Roseateles amylovorans: one gene and its partner. The protein of the gene in region 2 interacts with the protein of the main gene of each other region in a pairwise test. Links are inferred from orthologs where the notes say so. Each region holds a gene or a part of one and is shown on either strand. Other genes may lie near its edges.

Region 1 (8,499 bases), 3.5 Mb from region 2 along the record:
CCGCGCGGCTGGGCTGGCCCTTGACCTCGACCGCCACCACGGTGTCAGGCAGTGGCTGGCCGCTGCCGTCGCGGACCTGCAGGGTCCAGGGCGCCGCCTGCGCAGGAGTGACCAGGGCGGCTCCCGCCAGCCCCGACAAGAGGGCCGTCAGGGGCGTCAGGGCCATCAGAGCCATCAGGGACGGCAGGCGCACGGTGAAGGGCGCAGAGGTCGGGCGGGGGGGCATGGCGGATGTCAGGTGAATGACCAGACATCAACCATAGCGGGTTTTGGGTGTCGGCGGACGCAGGGCTTGCTCCAGCATGAGCGCCAGACGGGCCAGTGCCTCCCACGGATCGGCCGGCCATTCCGGATGCCGCAGGCCCTTGACGATACCGTCGCAAACCTGGGCCGCGACCAGCAGCCGGGACAGCGCGGCGCCGCCCAGTTGAGGCACGATGCGTTCGAACAGACGCTCCTTCGGGCCCCAGACGCGCGCCTCGCGCAGCGCCATCGGCAACGGCTTGCCCGCTGCGACCGCGTCATGCACCCGCTTGAGGGCGCGGATGTCCTCGGCCATGGTCCAGTGCACCAGCACGGCGGCTTCGCCTTCGGCCTTCAGGCCCTCGAGCATCCGCAGCACCCGGGCCACCCGGCCGCTGAGCAGGGCTTCGCTGAGCTTGAACACATCGAAGCGGGCGACGTCCAGCACCGCAGCTTCGATCTGCTGCAGGCCCAGTTCCCCCGGCGGATGCAGCAGCGCCAGTTTCTGAAGCTCCTGATGGGCCGCGAGCAGGTTGCCCTCGACCCGGTCAGCGAAGAATTCCAGCGCTTGCTGGCCTTCCGGTCCGGCGGCCACCTGCTGCCCCTGCTGTTGCAGCCGGCGGGCGATCCAGGCCGGCAGCTCGCGCCGTTCAACCGGGTCGACCTTCACCGTCACGCCCACGCTGTCCAGCGCGGTGAACCAGGCGCTGGAGAGCTGGGTCTTGTCCAGCCGCGGCAGGGTGACGATGGTCAGCACATCAGACTGCACCCCCTCGCAATAGCGCTGCAGCGCGTCCGAGCCGTCTTTGCCGGGCTTGCCGCTGGGAATGCGGATTTCGATCAGTTGGCGGTCGGCGAACAGGCTCATCGCCTGCGCAGCGGCCAGCACCGGCGCCCAGTCGAAGTAGGCCCCCGAGACGGTGAACACCTGCCGCTCGCCGAAGCCCTGCCGGCGCGCTTCGGCGCGCAGCAGGTCGGCGGCTTCCTGCGCCAGCAGCGGCTCATCGCCGTGAACCGTGTAGACCGGCTTGAGCCCCTTGGACAGGTGGCCCGCCAGCGCGTCGCCCTTGATCTGCATGACCGGGTGCCGGGCGGATCAGGCGGACAGCCGCACGGCCGCGAGCCGGCGCAGCAGCAGGCCCACCGCCTCGACCTGCATGGCCTTCTGCAGCGACGCCTCTTCCTGCTCCTTGGCCAGGGCCGCGCTTTCGCTGTAGTTCATGTCCCGGGTCAGCCGCAGTTCGGTGCGGGGCAGCAGGATGTCGCCGCCGGCCGATCGCAGCGAATAGTCCAGTTGCAGCCGCAGTTGCCATTCGGTGATCTGCCCGGCGGTGGTGGTGGCCACCGAGGTCTTGTCGCGGATCTCGCGCTCGACGTCGATGATGACGTCGGCACGGTTGGGGTCCTCCACCAGCTTGAGCGGGCTGCGCAGCACCTGCCGGCGCAGTTCCTGCGCCAGCGGCGAGTGCGGGACGAAGCCGGTCAGGGCCAGGGTCTTGAAGTGGTAGTCCGGCTCGCGCCGGAGTTCGAAACCACAGCCCGACAACAGGGCCACGGCACCCAGCGACAGCAGATCACGGCGTTGCATGGCGTCAGACCACCAGGTTGACGAGACGGCCCGGCACGATCACCACCTTCTTCGGGGTTTTGCCTTCGGCAAACTTCTCGAAGTCGGGGCTGGCCAGGGCGATGGCCTCGATCGCGGCCTTGTCCGCCGAGGCGGCCACCTTGATCGAGCCGCGCAGCTTGCCGTTGACCTGCAGCATCAGTTCGATCTGGTCTTGCACCAGGGCGGCGTCGTCGACCGTGGGCCAGGCCGCATCCAGCAGCTCGCCCAGTTCGGCGGCGAAGCCGAGCTCGGTCCACAGCGCATGCGCGATGTGCGGGCAGGCGGGGTAGATCACCCGCAGCAGCACCGAGAAGCCTTCGCGCAGGGCGGCCGCGTCCTGACCCGCTTCGGCGGCCTTGAAGCCCTCCAGCGCATTCAGCAGCTTCATCGCGCCGGAGACGACGGTGTTGTACTGCATGCGCTCGTAGTCGTAGCTGACCTGCTTGAGCACCAGGTGCACTTCGCGACGCAGCGCCTTGCCGTCATCGCTCAGCGCGGCGAAGTCCGCGCCCGCGGCCTTGATCGCGTCGGCATGCCGGGTGCCGAAGCCCCAGACACGCTTGAGGAAGCGGTGCGCGCCCTCGACGCCGGCGTCGTTCCATTCCAGCGTCTGTTCCGGCGGGGAGGCGAACATCACGAACAGGCGCGCGGTGTCGGCGCCGTACTCGTCGATCAGGGCCTGGGGGTCGACGCCGTTGTTCTTCGACTTCGACATCGTCGTCATCTCGTACTCGAGCGGCAGGCCGTCGGCCTTGAGCGTGCCGCCCAGCGGCTGGCCGTGCTCGTTGCGGACCACGTCGACCTCATGCTCCCAGTAATAGTTCTTGCCGGCGTCTTCCGGCTTGCGGAAGAAGGCGCCCTTGAGCACCATGCCCTGGGTGAGCAGGTTCTTGAACGGCTCGTCGAACTTGATGAGCTTGAGGTCGCGCATCACCTTGGTCCAGAAGCGCGCATACAGCAGGTGCAGGATGGCATGCTCGATGCCGCCGATGTACTGGTCCATCGGCATCCAGTAGTCGCTGCCGGCGCCGACCATCGCGCCCTGGTTGGACGCGTCGCAATAGCGCATGAAATACCACGAGCTGTCCACGAAGGTGTCCATCGTGTCGGTCTCGCGCTTGGCGGCGGCGCCGCACTTGGGGCAGCTGCAGTTCAGGAAGTCGGCGCGCTTGTTCAGCGGGTTGCCGCTGCCGTCGGGAATGCAGTCTTCCGGCAGGACCACCGGCAGATCCTTCTCCGGCACCGGCACGGCGCCGCAGGTCTCGCAATGGATGATCGGGATCGGCGTGCCCCAGTAGCGCTGGCGGCTGACGCCCCAGTCGCGCAGGCGCCAGGTGGTTTTCTTCTCGCCCAGGCCCTGCGCGCCGAGCAGCTCGGCGACCTTGTCGACCGCCTGCTTGTGGGTCAGCCCGTCCAGCACGCCGGAGGCCGTGCACACGCCCTTGTGCTTGTCGCCGTACCACTCGGCCCAGCCGTCCAGCGAGAAGGTCTCGCCCTCGACCGCCACCACCTGCTTGATCGGCAGGCCGTACTTCTTCGCGAAGGCGAAGTCGCGCTCGTCATGAGCGGGAACGCCCATCACGGCGCCGTCGCCATAGCTCATCAGCACATAGTTGCCGACCCAGACCTCGACCTGCGCGTCGGTCAGCGGGTGGGTGACGAACAGCCCGGTGGGCATGCCCTTCTTGTCCTGCGTCGCGAGCTCGGCCTCGGTGGTGCCGCCCTGCTTGCATTCCTCGATGAAGGCGTGGAGAGCGGGATTGGACGCCGCCGCATGCGCGGCCAGCGGATGCTCCGGCGCCACGGCGCAGAAGGTCACGCCCATGATGGTGTCGGACCGGGTGGTGAAGACGTACAGACGTCCGCCCTGGATCAGTTGCCCCCCGGCATCCTGGATCTGGTGCGGGAAGGCGAAGCGCACGCCTTCGCTCTTGCCGATCCAGTTCTCCTGCATCAGGCGCACCCGCTCGGGCCAGCCGGCGAGGAAGTTCTTGTCCGAGGGATCGGCGACGGCCGCCAGCAGCTCTTCGGCGTAGTCGGTGATCTTCAGGTAGTAGCCGGGGATCTCGCGCTTCTCGACCACCGCGCCGGAACGCCAGCCCTTGCCGTCGATCACCTGCTCATTGGCCAGCACGGTCTGGTCGATCGGGTCCCAGTTCACCACCTGGGTGCGGCGCTCGGCGATGCCGGCCTCCAGCATCTTCAGGAACAGCCACTGGTTCCAGCGGTAGTAGTCCGGCTTGCAGGTGGCGATCTCGCGCGACCAGTCGATCGCCAGGCCCATCGCCTGCATCTGGCTTTTCATGTAGGCGATGTTGTCGTAGGTCCACGCGGCGGGCGGCACCTTGTTCTTCATCGCCGCGTTTTCCGCGGGCAGGCCGAAGGCGTCCCAGCCCATCGGCATCAGCACGTTGTAGCCCTTCATGCGCAGCTGCCGGGTCAACATGTCGTTGATCGTGTAGTTGCGGACATGGCCCATGTGCAGCTTGCCGCTGGGGTAGGGCAGCATGGAGCACGCATAGAACTTGGGCTTGCTGGCGTCCTCGACGACGCGATAGGCGTCGCGGGCGTTCCAATGGTCGCGGGCGGCCTGTTCGACCTCGGAGGGGGCGTATTTCTCGTTCATGTTGGCTCGGGGGACGGATCGGGCGATTGTAGGAGCCCAGCGCGTGCGGCTGGGCGCGGTTTGGCCCCGGTGCCGCCGTGCGCGTCTGGCGAAGGTCGAAACGCGGCCCGAATGCCGATGGCATGCGGATGCTGTGCCGCTGGAAGGCGGCGGTCGTATGGCGATGGTGGGGCCATGGATGCAGCGATCGATGCGGCGATGGATGCGGCCGTCGTGCAACTGAAGGAGACCTGCCGCAGGCCAGCGCGCGGGCAGGCCGCTGCTCAGCGAGGCGCGGGGTCCGGCGTCGCGCCTGTGCGCGGCGCCGTCTGGGGACGGGGTGGTGCGGCGGCAGCGCCGGGGGGCGTCGGCGGGCCTGCGCGGCGGTTGCCGCCGGCGTCCCCGCCACGGGCGTCGTCGCCCTTGCCGCCTTCGCCGCCCTCGCCGTTTTCAGCGACAAAGGCGATGCGATTCAGCCCCGCCGCCTGGGCCCATCCGATCAATTGCGCCACCTGTCCGTACGGCACGTTGCGGTCGGCCGTCATGCGCAGTTCGGTGTCGGGCTGACGCACGGCCAATGCCACCAGGCGAGCGCGTAGCGCGGCCGCCTCCAGCACGTCCTCGCCCAGAAAATAGCGGCCGTCCGGCGTGATGGCGATGGCCACGAAGCGCGCGGCGGGCCCGGGGGCTGCGGCGTCGCTCTTGGGGAGTTCCAGTTTGAGCGCGCTGCCCATCAGGGGGGCGGCGATGATGAAGATCACCAGCAGCACCAGCATGACGTCGATCAGCGGCGTCATGTTGATGTCGCCCATCGGCTTGGGCGTGTCGCGGCGCTCGAGCCGGCCGAAGCTCATGGGGTGACGAGCAGTTCGCGCAGGTCGTGGGCGAAGCCTTCCAGCTCGGCTTCGCAGGCGCCCACCCATTTGCCGAACAGGTTGTAGGCCAGCACCGCCGGAATCGCCACGGCCAGACCGGCCGCGGTCATGATCAGGGCCTCACCCACCGGGCCGGCCACCTTGTCCAGGCTGAAGTTGCCGGTCGACGAGATGCTGAGCAGGGCGTGGTAGATGCCCCAGACCGTGCCGAACAGGCCCACAAACGGCGCCGTGCTGCCGACGGTGGCCAGCACCACCTGGCCCCGGTTGAGGCCGCCCAGCACCTGATGCAGGGCATCGCGCAGGCGGCGGGTCAATTGGGCGTGGGGACGGCCGGAGGCCGCGAGCGTGCCGACCGGGCTGTCCAGCAAGGCGGCATCGACCAGCGGCAGCATCAGGGCTTCCCGGTCCAGGGCCTGAAGCTGCTCGCGGCCGGTGGGGAGTTCTCCCGCGGCCCAGAAGATGGGCAGCCCGCGTTGCAGGTCGCGGCGGGCGCGGACCAGGGTCCAGCCGCGCCACAGGATCAGCACCCAGCTGCTGACGGACATCACCAGCAGCACCAGGGCCACCAGGCGGCCGACGCTGTCGCCGGCATGCCAAAGATCGAACAGCTCACGCATCGTCAGCAGGCCCCTGGGGCTCAGGCCAAGCCGAGCACGTCGTTCATGTCGAACAGACCGGTCGCCCGCGTGGCGAGGAAGCGTGCGGCGCGCAGGCTGCCTTGCGCAAAGGTCGCCCGGCTGGACGCCTTGTGGCTGATCTCGATGCGCTCGCCGATGCCGGCAAACAGCACGGTGTGGTCGCCGATGATGTCGCCGCCCCGCACCGTGGCGAAGCCGATGGTCGACGGGTCGCGTTCACCGGTCACGCCTTCACGGCCGTAGACCGCGCAGGTCTTGAGGTCGCGGCCGATGGCGTCTGCCACCACTTCACCCATCTTGAGTGCGGTGCCGCTGGGCGCATCCACCTTGTGGCGGTGATGGGCTTCGATGATCTCGATGTCATAGCCCTGGGCCAGCGCCTTGGCGGCATTTTCCAGCAGCTTCAGCACCACGTTCACGCCCACGCTCATGTTGGGCGCCATCATGACGGCGGCCCGCTGCGAGAGGGCCTGGATCTCCGCCTTCTGGGCGTCGCTGAAGCCGGTGGTGCCGATGACGGTGCGCACGCCCAGCTCGGCACACAAGGCCAGATGGGCCAGCGTGCCTTCGGGACGGGTGAAATCGATCAGCACATCCGCCTGGCTCAGGCCCGCGCGGACATCGGTCGTGATCGCCACGCCGGTGTGCTGGCCCAGGAAGGCGCCCGCATCCTGGCCGAGGGTGGGACTGCCCTCGCGGTCCAGTGCGGCGGTCAGGCGCAGGTCGGGTGCATTCAGCACCGCTTCGATCAGCATGCGGCCCATGCGGCCGGAGGCCCCGGTGATGGCGATGCGCACGGCGCCTGCGCTCATCGACGCGCCTCCAGCGGCGGATAGTCGCGCACCGGGCCGACCGGCTCCGGGGTGGCGGAGGCCTGCTTGACCGGCGGGGGCAGCGCCTTGCGCTCTTCCTCGGTCATTTCCAGCTTCGGCGCCTTGCCGGACACCTTGGCGGTGTTGATCGCGGCGATGAATTCGTTTTCGGTCGGGAGGTCGCCCGGGGCGTCGATCTTGGCGAGCTGGTCGCCGTCGAAGGTCAGCTGGATGTGGCGATTCTGCGGCGCTGCGCCTTGGCGCCGGATGGTGAAGATGTAGTCCCAGCGGGTCTCGTGGAAGACATCGGTCAGCAGCGGCGAGCCGAGTTGGTCGCGCACCTGGGCCCGGGTCATGCCGGGCTTGATGCGCTCGATCTGTTCCTTGGTGACCACGTTGCCTTGCACGATCTCGACGCGGTAGGGTCGAACCAGGCCGAGCACCTTGTCGCCGCTGACGGAGAAGGCGTCGAAGGTGGGCATCTGCGAGCACGCGCCCAGCGACGCCAGGCCGCCGATGGCGACGCCGAGTCGCGCAATCAGGGCGATTTGGGATTTCAATGACATGGCGGGGCTTCGCAAGGGGTCAAGGGCTATGATGAGCGGAATTCTAGCGGGAGGCTCCCGCACTCTCGCGGTCGCAAACCCCATGAATCGCTCCGACGAAATCAAGAACAGCGGCCTCAAGGCCACGCTGCCCCGGATCAAGATCCTGGAGATCTTCCAGACGGCTCAGCGCCGCCACATGACGGCGGAAGATGTTTACAAAGCTTTGCTCGATGAGCGGGCGGACATTGGTCTGGCCACGGTCTATCGCGTGCTCACCCAGTTCGAGCAGGCGGGGCTGCTGTCTCGCAATCATTTCGAGTCAGGCAAGGCGGTCTTTGAACTCAATGAAGGTCATCACCATGACCATCTGGTCTGCCTGAACTGCGGCCGCGTGGAAGAGTTCTACGATCCCCAGATCGAGGAGCGCCAGCATGCCATCGCCGCCGATCGCGGCTTTGCGCTGCAGGAGCATTCGCTCGCGCTGTATGCGAACTGCATGAAGAAGGACTGCCCGCACAAGATGGAGCGCTGAGGCGCGCTGTCCTGCTGTCTCGCTGTCCCGCTGTCTGTTTGGCCGGTTGTCCTCTGCTGGGCGCTCCGGCGGACCGAGGCGGCGCACACGTCCATGTTGACGGCAGCTGTGGTTGCCACCGTGGCGGCAAGTGCAGCGGCTCGGATGGCGCGGCTCGGACAGCTGACGGAGTGGCGACGTGCGCCGTTCGTTGACGTCGCCGTCAGCTGGCGTCGTCGTTCAAGCCTTGTTCAATCGCGCGCTGGTGGCGTTCCACGAACTCGCGATAGGTGTCGATGCCCCGCAACTGGAGAATCGTGTTGCGCACCGCGGCCTCCACCAGCACCGCCAAGTTGCGGCCGGCATCCACGGCAATCACCACCTTGCGCACCGGCATGCCCAGCACGTCTTCATACAGCGGCTCGTAGGGCAGCCGTTCGAAGTCGCGCTCCATGGTTTCCTTGCGGACCAGATGCACGATCAGCTTGAGGCGCATCTTCCGACGCACCGCCGTCTCGCCGAAGATGGCCTTGATGTCCAGCAGGCCGATGCCGCGGACTTCCAGCAGGTTCATCAGCAGATCCGGGCAGCGGCCCTCGATCGCGGTCTGGGCGATGCGGTAGAAATCCACCGCGTCATCGGCCACCAGGCCGTG
Region 2 (8,265 bases):
GCGGCGGGGGCCAGGCAGCCGCGCCAGGGCGACCGCCCGGCGTGGCCATCTCAGTGACCCGAGGTGAAGCTGATGTCCGCCTTGACCCGCTTGAGCTGCGCCAGGACTTCCTTCTGGATGCGCTCCAGGGCTTCCTGGGTGTGGCCTTCGAAGCGCAGCACCAGCACCGGCGTGGTGTTGGAGGCACGGACCAGGCCGAAGCCGTCGTCGTACTCCACACGGATGCCGTCGATGGTGATCAGCTCCTTCGCATTCGGGAACTCGGCGATTTCCTTGAGCTTGGCCACCACCTCGTGATGCTCGCCTTCCTTGCAGGGGACGTTCAGCTCCGGCGTGTTGACGCTGTTGGGCAGCTCGTTGAGCACCTTGCTCGGATCGTCGAAGCGCGACAGGATCTCCAGCATGCGGGCGGCGGTGTACATCGCATCGTCGAAGCCATACCAGCGCTCGGCGAAGAAGATGTGACCGGACAGCTCGCCGGCCAGCGGGGCGCCGGTCTCCTTGAGCTTGGCCTTGGCCAGCGAATGGCCGGTCATCCACATCAGCGGCTTGCCGCCGTGCTCACGGATCCACGGGGCCAGGCGTTGCGTGCACTTGACGTCGAAGATGATCTCCGAGCCGGGCTTGCGCTTGAGGATGTCGGCCGCGATCAGCATGATCTGGCGGTCCGGCATGATCATCGTGCCGTCCTTGGTCACGATGCCCAGGCGGTCGCCGTCGCCGTCGAAGGCCAGGCCCAGCTCCGCATCGGTGGCGTGCACGATGCGCTTGAGGTCTTCCAGGTTCTCGGGACGCGACGGATCCGGATGGTGGTTGGGGAAATCGCCATCCACCTTCGAGAAGATGTCCACCACCTCGCAACCCAGGGCGCGCAGGATGGCCGGCGCGGTGGCGCCGGGAATGCCGTTGCCGCTGTCGACCACGATCTTCATCGGACGCGACAGCTTGGCATCCTTGACGATGCGGGCGCTGTACTCGGCCACCACATCCATCGACGCGACGCGGCCGTTGCCAGTGGCGTAGTCCTCGGCCTCGATGCGCCGCTTCAGGCCCTGGATCTGCTCGCCGTAGACGGCGGCGCCCTTGAGCACCATCTTGAAGCCGTTGTAGTCCTTCGGATTGTGACTGCCGGTCACCTGGATGCCGGAGTTGCAGCCATGCTTGCCACGGGTGGCCGCGACGTAATAGAGCATCGGGGTGGTCACCGCGCCGATGTCCACCACATCCAGACCGGTCGACTTCAGCCCGCGGACCAGCGCATCCACCAGCGACGGACCAGAAACGCGACCGTCGCGCCCCACGGCCACGGCCTTCTCACCGGCAAGCTTGGCTTCGGTACCGAACGCGCGGCCGAGGTGCTCGGCCAGTTCCTCGTTCAGTGTCTGACCGACCACACCGCGAATGTCGTAGGCCTTGAAGATGGATGCGTGAACTTGCATGAGCGTCCCTGTTGAGATGGAAGTCTGAGATGGAGATCGGAATCTGAGATGAGGCCCGGCGCGGGCGGCGGAACGGTCACGTCCCACACGCTGCCGAGCGGCCCGCCTTGCGGTGGGCAGAAACTGGGGCGGATTGTAGGCAGGTGTCCTGATGCCTTGATGTAACCCGGCGTGTGAGAGAGCAAGCGGCGGGCCAAGCCCGCGCCACCGCAACTGCCAGGCCGTGTCAGCAACAGGTCCGAAAACGGCGAGCCGTCCAGGGACTGGCTGCCTATCATCCCTGCCATGGACCTCTCCCTCGACCCCGACCACTGCTACCCCGCCCTGCTGGCGCGGGATGCCCGCTTCGACGGCCAATGGTTCGTGGGCGTGAAGACGACCGGCATCTACTGCCGCCCGATCTGCCGGGTGCGGCCGCCCAAGCGCGAAAACTGCGAGTTCTATGCCAGCGCCAGCCTGGCGGAAGCCGCCCGCTACCGCCCCTGCCTGAAATGTCGCCCCGAGTTGGCGCCAGCCGCACGTCGGTGGAGCGCGATGGATGCGGGCGAGGTGCTGGCCCGCGAAGCCGCCCGCTGGCTCGACGAATGCGCCCCGGAAACCGCCTCGCTCCCGGTGTTGGCCGCCCACCTGGGCGTGAGCGAGCGGCATGTGCGCCGGGTGTTCACCGCCGTCCATGGCGTGGCCCCGCTGCAGTATCTGCAGACCCGGCGCCTGTTGCTGGCCAAGCAGTTGCTGACGGATACACGTCTGCCGGTCTCGGAGGTCGCCCTGGCGGCCGGTTTCTCCAGCCTGCGTCGCTTCAATGCGGCCTTTGCCACGCAGTACCGCCTGAGCCCGACCGCCCTGCGCCGCACCGGAGGCGATCCGACGGACACCGCCACCGAGACGGCGGAGCTGCGCCTGGACCTTCGCCCGCCGCTCCTGGGCACGGTGCTGCTGCAGTTCCTGGCGGCCCGGGCGGTGCCCGGCGTCGAGCAGGTCGACATCGAGCGGCTGACGCTGTCCCGCAGTGTGCGACTGGCCCGGCCCGGCCAGGACGACCTGCTCGGCTGGCTCACCGTGCGCTTGAGCGCCGACGGTGCCGAGCGTGCCCAGGTGCAGGTGCGCTTGAGCGCCTCCTTGTGGCCGGCGATGGCCGCGTTGATGCCTCGTTTGCGGCGCTGGCTGGACCTCGATGCCGATCCCCACGCCATCGCGGCGGCCTTGGGCGATTCGCTCGGATCGTCCGCTGAGGGACTGCGGCTGCCTGGCACGCTGGACCGGTTCGAACTGGCGATCCGTGCGGTGCTGGGTCAACAGGTCACCGTGGCCGCTGCACGGACGCTGGCTACCCGTCTGATTGCCCGGTTCGGCGAGCCGCTGCCGGTGGCGCTCGGCGCGCCGGAAGGCATCACCCATGCATTCCCGCCGCCCGCGCGTCTGGCGGCGGCCAGTGTGGACGACATCGCCTCGCTCGGCATGCCGGCACGTCGCGCACAGGCCCTGATCACCCTGGCGCAGCAGTGGCCCACCTTGGGCTTTGCGCAGGGCCGTGGCAGCGTGCAGGCGGCGATTGCCGAGTTGGTCGCGCTGCCTGGGATCGGCCCCTGGACCGCCCACTACATGCTGATGCGGGGCTGGAGCTGGCCGGATGCCTTCCTGCCGGGCGACGTCGTGCTCAAGCAGCGACTGGAACATCGCGCCGGACGCCCACTGACGCCGCTGGCCCTGATCACGGCCGCCGAGGCCTTTGCCCCCTACCGCAGCTATGCGGTGCTGCAGTGGTGGCGGGAAGCCTCCGCTGCTGCACCGGTGAAGCGCACGGCCCGGCCAATCGCTGCGGCGATCGCCGCGGTGGCGGCGCTCGCCGAGGGGGCGGCGACGTCCAAGCTCAGGTCCGATTCCGATCTCAGGTCCGGTCCGACCTCCGGTCTCACGTCCGGTCTCACGTCCGGTCGCACCTCCGATCTCCCCACTCCCGTCGCCGCTCCGCGCTGCCGTCGACCCGCCAGGAAGGAACCGTCGCCATGATCGCCACCCACTTGCCCTCGGCCCCACTCACTGAACCTTCGCGGTCCGGCGCCCTCTCGGCCCAGCCTGCGACCGACACATCGCGTCCCTTGCCCACATCGCCCACATCCTCCTCACCGCCGACGTTATCCCGACGTCCCGTGAACCCAAGTTCCCAGACGCTGCCCACGCCCGCCGACGGCCTGCACCCGACCGCCGACGTCGTCACGCCCAGCCGCCGCGCGGCGGGTCGGACCCACCTGCGGGCGCTCTTCCAGTCCGAGATCGACACGCCGCTGGGCCGCATGCTGCTCGCGCGCAATGCAGACGGCCTCTCCGGTCTGTGGTTCGAGGATCAGAAATACCATCCGGGCCGATTGGATCTACCGCATCGCGACGACGACCCGATCCTCGCAGCGGCACGCGCCGCCGTGCTGGCCTACTTTCACTCGAACGCGGCCGGCGGCGGTGCCGCAGCGGACGGGACCCTCCCGCTGGCCCCTGCGGGCACACCGTTCCAGCAGTCCGTCTGGCGGGCCTTGCTTGAGATTCCTGCGGGCACCACGCTCAGCTACGGCACACTCGCGCTCCGGCTGGGTCGTCCCGAAGCGGTTCGGGCGGTGGCTGCGGCGGTGGGACGCAATCCGCTGTCGCTGCTGATCCCCTGCCATCGTGTGGTCGGCGCCGATGGCCATCTCACCGGTTATGCCGGCGGTCTGCATCGCAAGGAAGCGCTGTTGCGGCTGGAACAAGCACTACCCCTGACGGGCAAAGGACCTCTCGCGTGAAGCAAAGTGATCTGTTGGAACTGGTGGTGCTGGCCGCGATCTGGGGCGCTTCCTTCCTCTTCATGCGGGTCGCCGCGCCGGAGTTCGGGCCGGTCGCCACCGCCGCGGTGCGGGTGGCGGGCGCCTCGGTGCTGCTGGTGCCGCTGCTGGCCTTTCGCGAGGGGCTGGGCGACCTCCGCCGGCACTGGCGCGCCCTGCTCCTGGTCGGCCTGCTGAACAGCGCGCTGCCGTTTGCGATGTTCAGTTATGCGGCGCTCTCGATCAATGCCGGGCTGTCCAGCATCCTGAATGCCACCACGCCGATGTGGGGCGCGCTGGTCGCCTGGGCCTGGTTCAGCCAACGCCTGGACGGCTCCCGCCTGATCGGATTGGCGCTGGGTTTTGCCGGCGTGGTGCTGCTGGCTTGGGACAAGGCCTCGTTCAAGCCCGGCGGCAGCGGCTTCGCGATCCTGGCCTGTCTCATCGCCACCTGCAGCTACGGCCTGGCGGCCAATGCGACCAAGCGCTATTTGAGCGGCGCCAGCCCTCTGGCCGTGGCCACCGGCAGCCAGTTCGCCGCCGCGATGATGCTGGCGGCGCCGGCAGTGGCGCTTCGTCCCGACACCCTGCCTGGCGCGCGCGCCTGGTGGGCGGTCGGGCTGCTGGCCTTGCTGTGCACCAGCGTGGCCTACATCCTGTTCTTCCGGTTGATGAAGCGCATCGGCCCCACAAACACCATCTCGGTGACCTTCCTGATCCCGGTCTTCGCCTTGATCTGGGGCTGGCTGGCGCTGGGCGAGACGCTCACTGCGTCCATGGCGGCGGGTTGCCTGGTCGTGCTGCTGGGCACGGCGCTGGCGGTCGGCGTGCTCAGGTGGCCGACGGGCGGGTCAGCGCGTCCAGCGAAGTAGTCAGGTTCTCTTCGGACAGCGCCGGTGCCGCCACCGCGCTGGCCCGGGCCAGGACCATCGACCCCACCATCACCGACAACGTGTGGATCGCGCGGGCCCGGTCCTGCGCATCGGGCTCTTCCACCACCGTGCCATCCAGACGGTTCACCGCCAGCTCCCGCAGGTAAGCCGCCATGCCATCGCTGAACGTGGCGCCCAGTTGCCCCTGCTCCCGCGCGGCATCCACCGCCAGTGCCGCCATCGCACATCCCACGCCCGGCGCGTCACGGTGGGCCCCACTGAAGTAGCGTTTGAGCACCGCTTTCAAATCGCCGCCATGCGCTGAGGGAATCGGCGCGCCGCTGACGTGCGGTCGATCAGCGACGCTCCCTCGGACGGTCAAGCGCCAGCGTCAGACGCCGGCGCATCGGACGGATCGGCATCCACCTGCGCGTCCGCTGCTGTATCGGCGGCGGACGCGAGCAAGGCATGCAGACCGGCCTCGTCCAGGATGGCCAGCCCCAGCTCACGCGCCTTCTCCAGCTTGGAGCCTGCCTCTTCACCGGCCACCACAAAGCTGGTCTTCTTCGATACCGATCCACTGACCTTGCCGCCGGCCGCTTCGATCAGTTCCTTGGCCTCGTCCCGAGACAGGGTGGGCAGCGTGCCGGTCAGCACAAAGGTTTTGCCGGCCAGCGGCTGGGGCCCCTGAGCCGCCACGGCGCCGTCGGTCTTCGGATACTCGATCCCTGCAGCCAGCAGCTGCTCGACGACCTCCCGGTTGTGCGCTTCTGCAAAGAACGACGCCACGCTGTGGGCCACCACCGGTCCGACGTCCTTGACCTCCAGCAACTTCGCCTCATCCGCGGCCATCAGCGCGTCCATGTGGCCGAAGTGCTTGGCCAGGTCCTTGGCCGTGGTCTCGCCGACATGGCGAATGCCGAGCGCAAAAAGGAAGCGCGCCAGCGTGGTCTTCTTGCTCTTCTCCAGCGCATCCACCAGGTTCTGGGCGCTCTTCTCGGCCATGCGGTCCAGCGCCGCGAGCTTGGCCACACCGAGCTTGTAGAGACCCGGCAAGCTGGTCACGATGCCGCCATCGACCAGTTGATCGACCAGCTTGTCGCCCAGGCCCTCGATGTCCATCGCCCGACGACCAGCGAAATGCAGCAGCGCCTGCTTGCGCTGGGCCGGACAGAAGATGCCGCCGCTGCAGCGGTGGTCGATGCCCCCCTTCTCCCGGGCCACCTCGCTGCCACACACCGGGCAGTGCTTGGGCATGTGGAAATTGGGCACATAGCCCGGCCGGGCCGTCTCCACCTTGCCGACGATCTCCGGAATCACGTCCCCGGCGCGACGCACGATCACTTGATCACCGATGCGCACGCCCTTGCGGCGCAGCTCGAACACGTTGTGCAGCGTCGCATTGCTGACCGTCGTTCCGCCCACAAACACAGGCGCCAGTTTCGCCACCGGGGTGAGCTTGCCGGTGCGGCCGACCTGGATGTCGATGCGATCCAGCCGGGTGACCTGTTCCTGCGCCGGATACTTGTGGGCCACCGCCCAGCGCGGCTCGCGTGACACAAAGCCCAGCCGGCGTTGCTGCTCGCGGTTGTTGACCTTGTAGACCACCCCGTCGATGTCGAACGGCAGTTCATCGCGCTTGGCGCCCATCGCACGATGGAAATCGATCAAGCCCTGCGCGCCGCGGGCGACTGCGCGGTCCTCGCAGACCGGCAGTCCGAACGCGGCGAGAGCGTCCAGCAGCGCGCTGTGGGTGGGTGGGATCTCCCAGCCGCGGACCTCTCCCAACCCATAGGCAAAGAAACTCAGAGGCCGCTGGCGAACCAACGCGGGATCCAACTGCCGCACCGCGCCGGCGGCGGTATTGCGCGGATTGACGAAGGTCTTCTCATTGGCGGCGCGCTGCCGCTCATTCAGCGCCTCGAAGTCATCGCGGCGCATGTAGACCTCGCCCCGGACCTCGATCACGGCGGCGCTCACGCCTTTCAAACGCAACGGAATCTGGCCGATGGTGCGCACGTTCTGCGTCACATCCTCGCCGGTCTCGCCATTGCCGCGGGTAGCGGCCTGCACCAGCAAGCCCTCCTCATAACGCAGGTTGATCGCCAGGCCATCGAACTTGAGTTCCGCCGCGTATTCCACAGCGGGGGCCTCCGGCGGCAGATCGAGCTCGCGCCGGACCCGCGCATCGAAATTCACGGCGCCGCTGGCTTCGGTATCGGTCTCCGTCCGGATGGACAGCATCGGCACGGCATGTCGAACCGGTACGAAGTCATCGAGCACTCGTCCCAGCACCCGTTGCGTCGGTGAATCTGCAGTCAGCAGCGCGGGATGGGCGGCCTCCAGTGCCTGCAGCTCCTGAAAGAGCTTGTCGTATTCGGCATCGGGAAGCGCGGGCGCATCCAGCACGTAATAGAGATGGGCGTGGTGATTCAGCAGGTCGCGCAGCTCACTCGCCCGCGAGGCCACGGCGGCCGGTACGTCGGAGGAAAGGGATGTCATGCACACATTGTGGCGCAGCCCCACTGACTGCCCGAGACAGCCATCGCGCCCGCCTCGAGCGGGTACGGGCCTGGCAGAACCATCCGCATGGCGAGCGATGCCCACCGCACGGCCACCTCTTCGATTGGGGACATCCGACTTTGACAGGCCCCTCTCTGACAACACCTCAGTATCAGTTTTGCAATTTCTCAGGAATCACATTTATCAGATGAAACCCTACGATACGGCTCGCGCTGCTGATCACGGCAGCCGAGAGGCGGGAACGGTTCATAGGTCCATCCATCGACCCAGTCCGCCCTGCTCCCCCACCTATCACTTTCTTTGGAGCTGTTTCGCATGAAGTCCTTCCAACCCTTCGCACGAGCCCGTTCGGCATCGACACGCCAGCGCGGCTACAGCCTGGTTGAACTGTCGATTGCTCTGGCCATCGTCTCCGTTGTCATCGTCGGCTCGCTGATCGGCGTGCAACGCATCCTGGCCAACAACCGCGCCAATGCGCTGCTGGCCGATGTGCCGCGCATCAACGCAGCCCTGCTGGGGGCCCTGAGCAACAGCAAAGGCCTGCCCACCCTGTCGACCACCCAGGCAGCGGCCCTGGGCGCTTTCCCGGAGTCCTCCGTGAAGTGGGAGAGCGGCAAAGCCGCTGTGACGAACTCC

The links.
Region 1: the proteins of ligA (region 2) and leuS interact in binary tests that used the Escherichia coli proteins (3 or more experiments, as listed by UniProt). The link is inferred for Roseateles amylovorans from one-to-one orthologs.

Annotation. Positions count from the first base shown.
Region 1 is NZ_CP104562.2:5,971,407-5,979,905, reverse strand. What follows is about bases 1,636-4,795. They hold leuS (leucine--tRNA ligase), read right to left. Parts: upstream 4,479-4,795; coding sequence 1,836-4,478; downstream 1,636-1,835. Other genes in these bases: N4261_RS24725 (ExbD/TolR family protein), read right to left, coding at 4,742-4,795; N4261_RS24735 (LPS-assembly lipoprotein LptE), read right to left, coding at 1,636-1,831. In the rest of the region: N4261_RS24745 (methylamine utilization protein), read right to left, coding at 1-226; holA (DNA polymerase III subunit delta), read right to left, coding at 254-1,321; more of N4261_RS24735, read right to left, coding at 1,340-1,635; more of N4261_RS24725, read right to left, coding at 4,796-5,311; N4261_RS24720 (MotA/TolQ/ExbB proton channel family protein), read right to left, coding at 5,308-5,952; dapB (4-hydroxy-tetrahydrodipicolinate reductase), read right to left, coding at 5,973-6,785; N4261_RS24710 (outer membrane protein assembly factor BamE), read right to left, coding at 6,782-7,351; fur (ferric iron uptake transcriptional regulator), read left to right, coding at 7,434-7,865; hprK (HPr(Ser) kinase/phosphatase), read right to left, coding at 8,068-8,499.
Region 2 is NZ_CP104562.2:2,481,162-2,489,426, reverse strand. The notes cover bases 5,047-7,972. They hold ligA (NAD-dependent DNA ligase LigA), read right to left. Parts: upstream 7,609-7,972; coding sequence 5,485-7,608; downstream 5,047-5,484. Other genes in these bases: N4261_RS10535 (type II secretion system protein), read left to right, coding at 7,930-7,972; N4261_RS10545 (hypothetical protein), read right to left, coding at 5,066-5,413; N4261_RS10550 (DMT family transporter), read left to right, coding at 5,047-5,106. Outside these bases: N4261_RS10570 (3-deoxy-D-manno-octulosonic acid transferase), read right to left, coding at 1-49; N4261_RS10565 (phosphomannomutase/phosphoglucomutase), read right to left, coding at 51-1,439; N4261_RS10560 (DNA-3-methyladenine glycosylase 2 family protein), read left to right, coding at 1,725-3,449; N4261_RS10555 (methylated-DNA--[protein]-cysteine S-methyltransferase), read left to right, coding at 3,734-4,216; more of N4261_RS10550, read left to right, coding at 4,213-5,046; more of N4261_RS10535, read left to right, coding at 7,973-8,265. UniProt on the Escherichia coli protein: DNA ligase that catalyzes the formation of phosphodiester linkages between 5'-phosphoryl and 3'-hydroxyl groups in double-stranded DNA using NAD as a coenzyme and as the energy source for the reaction.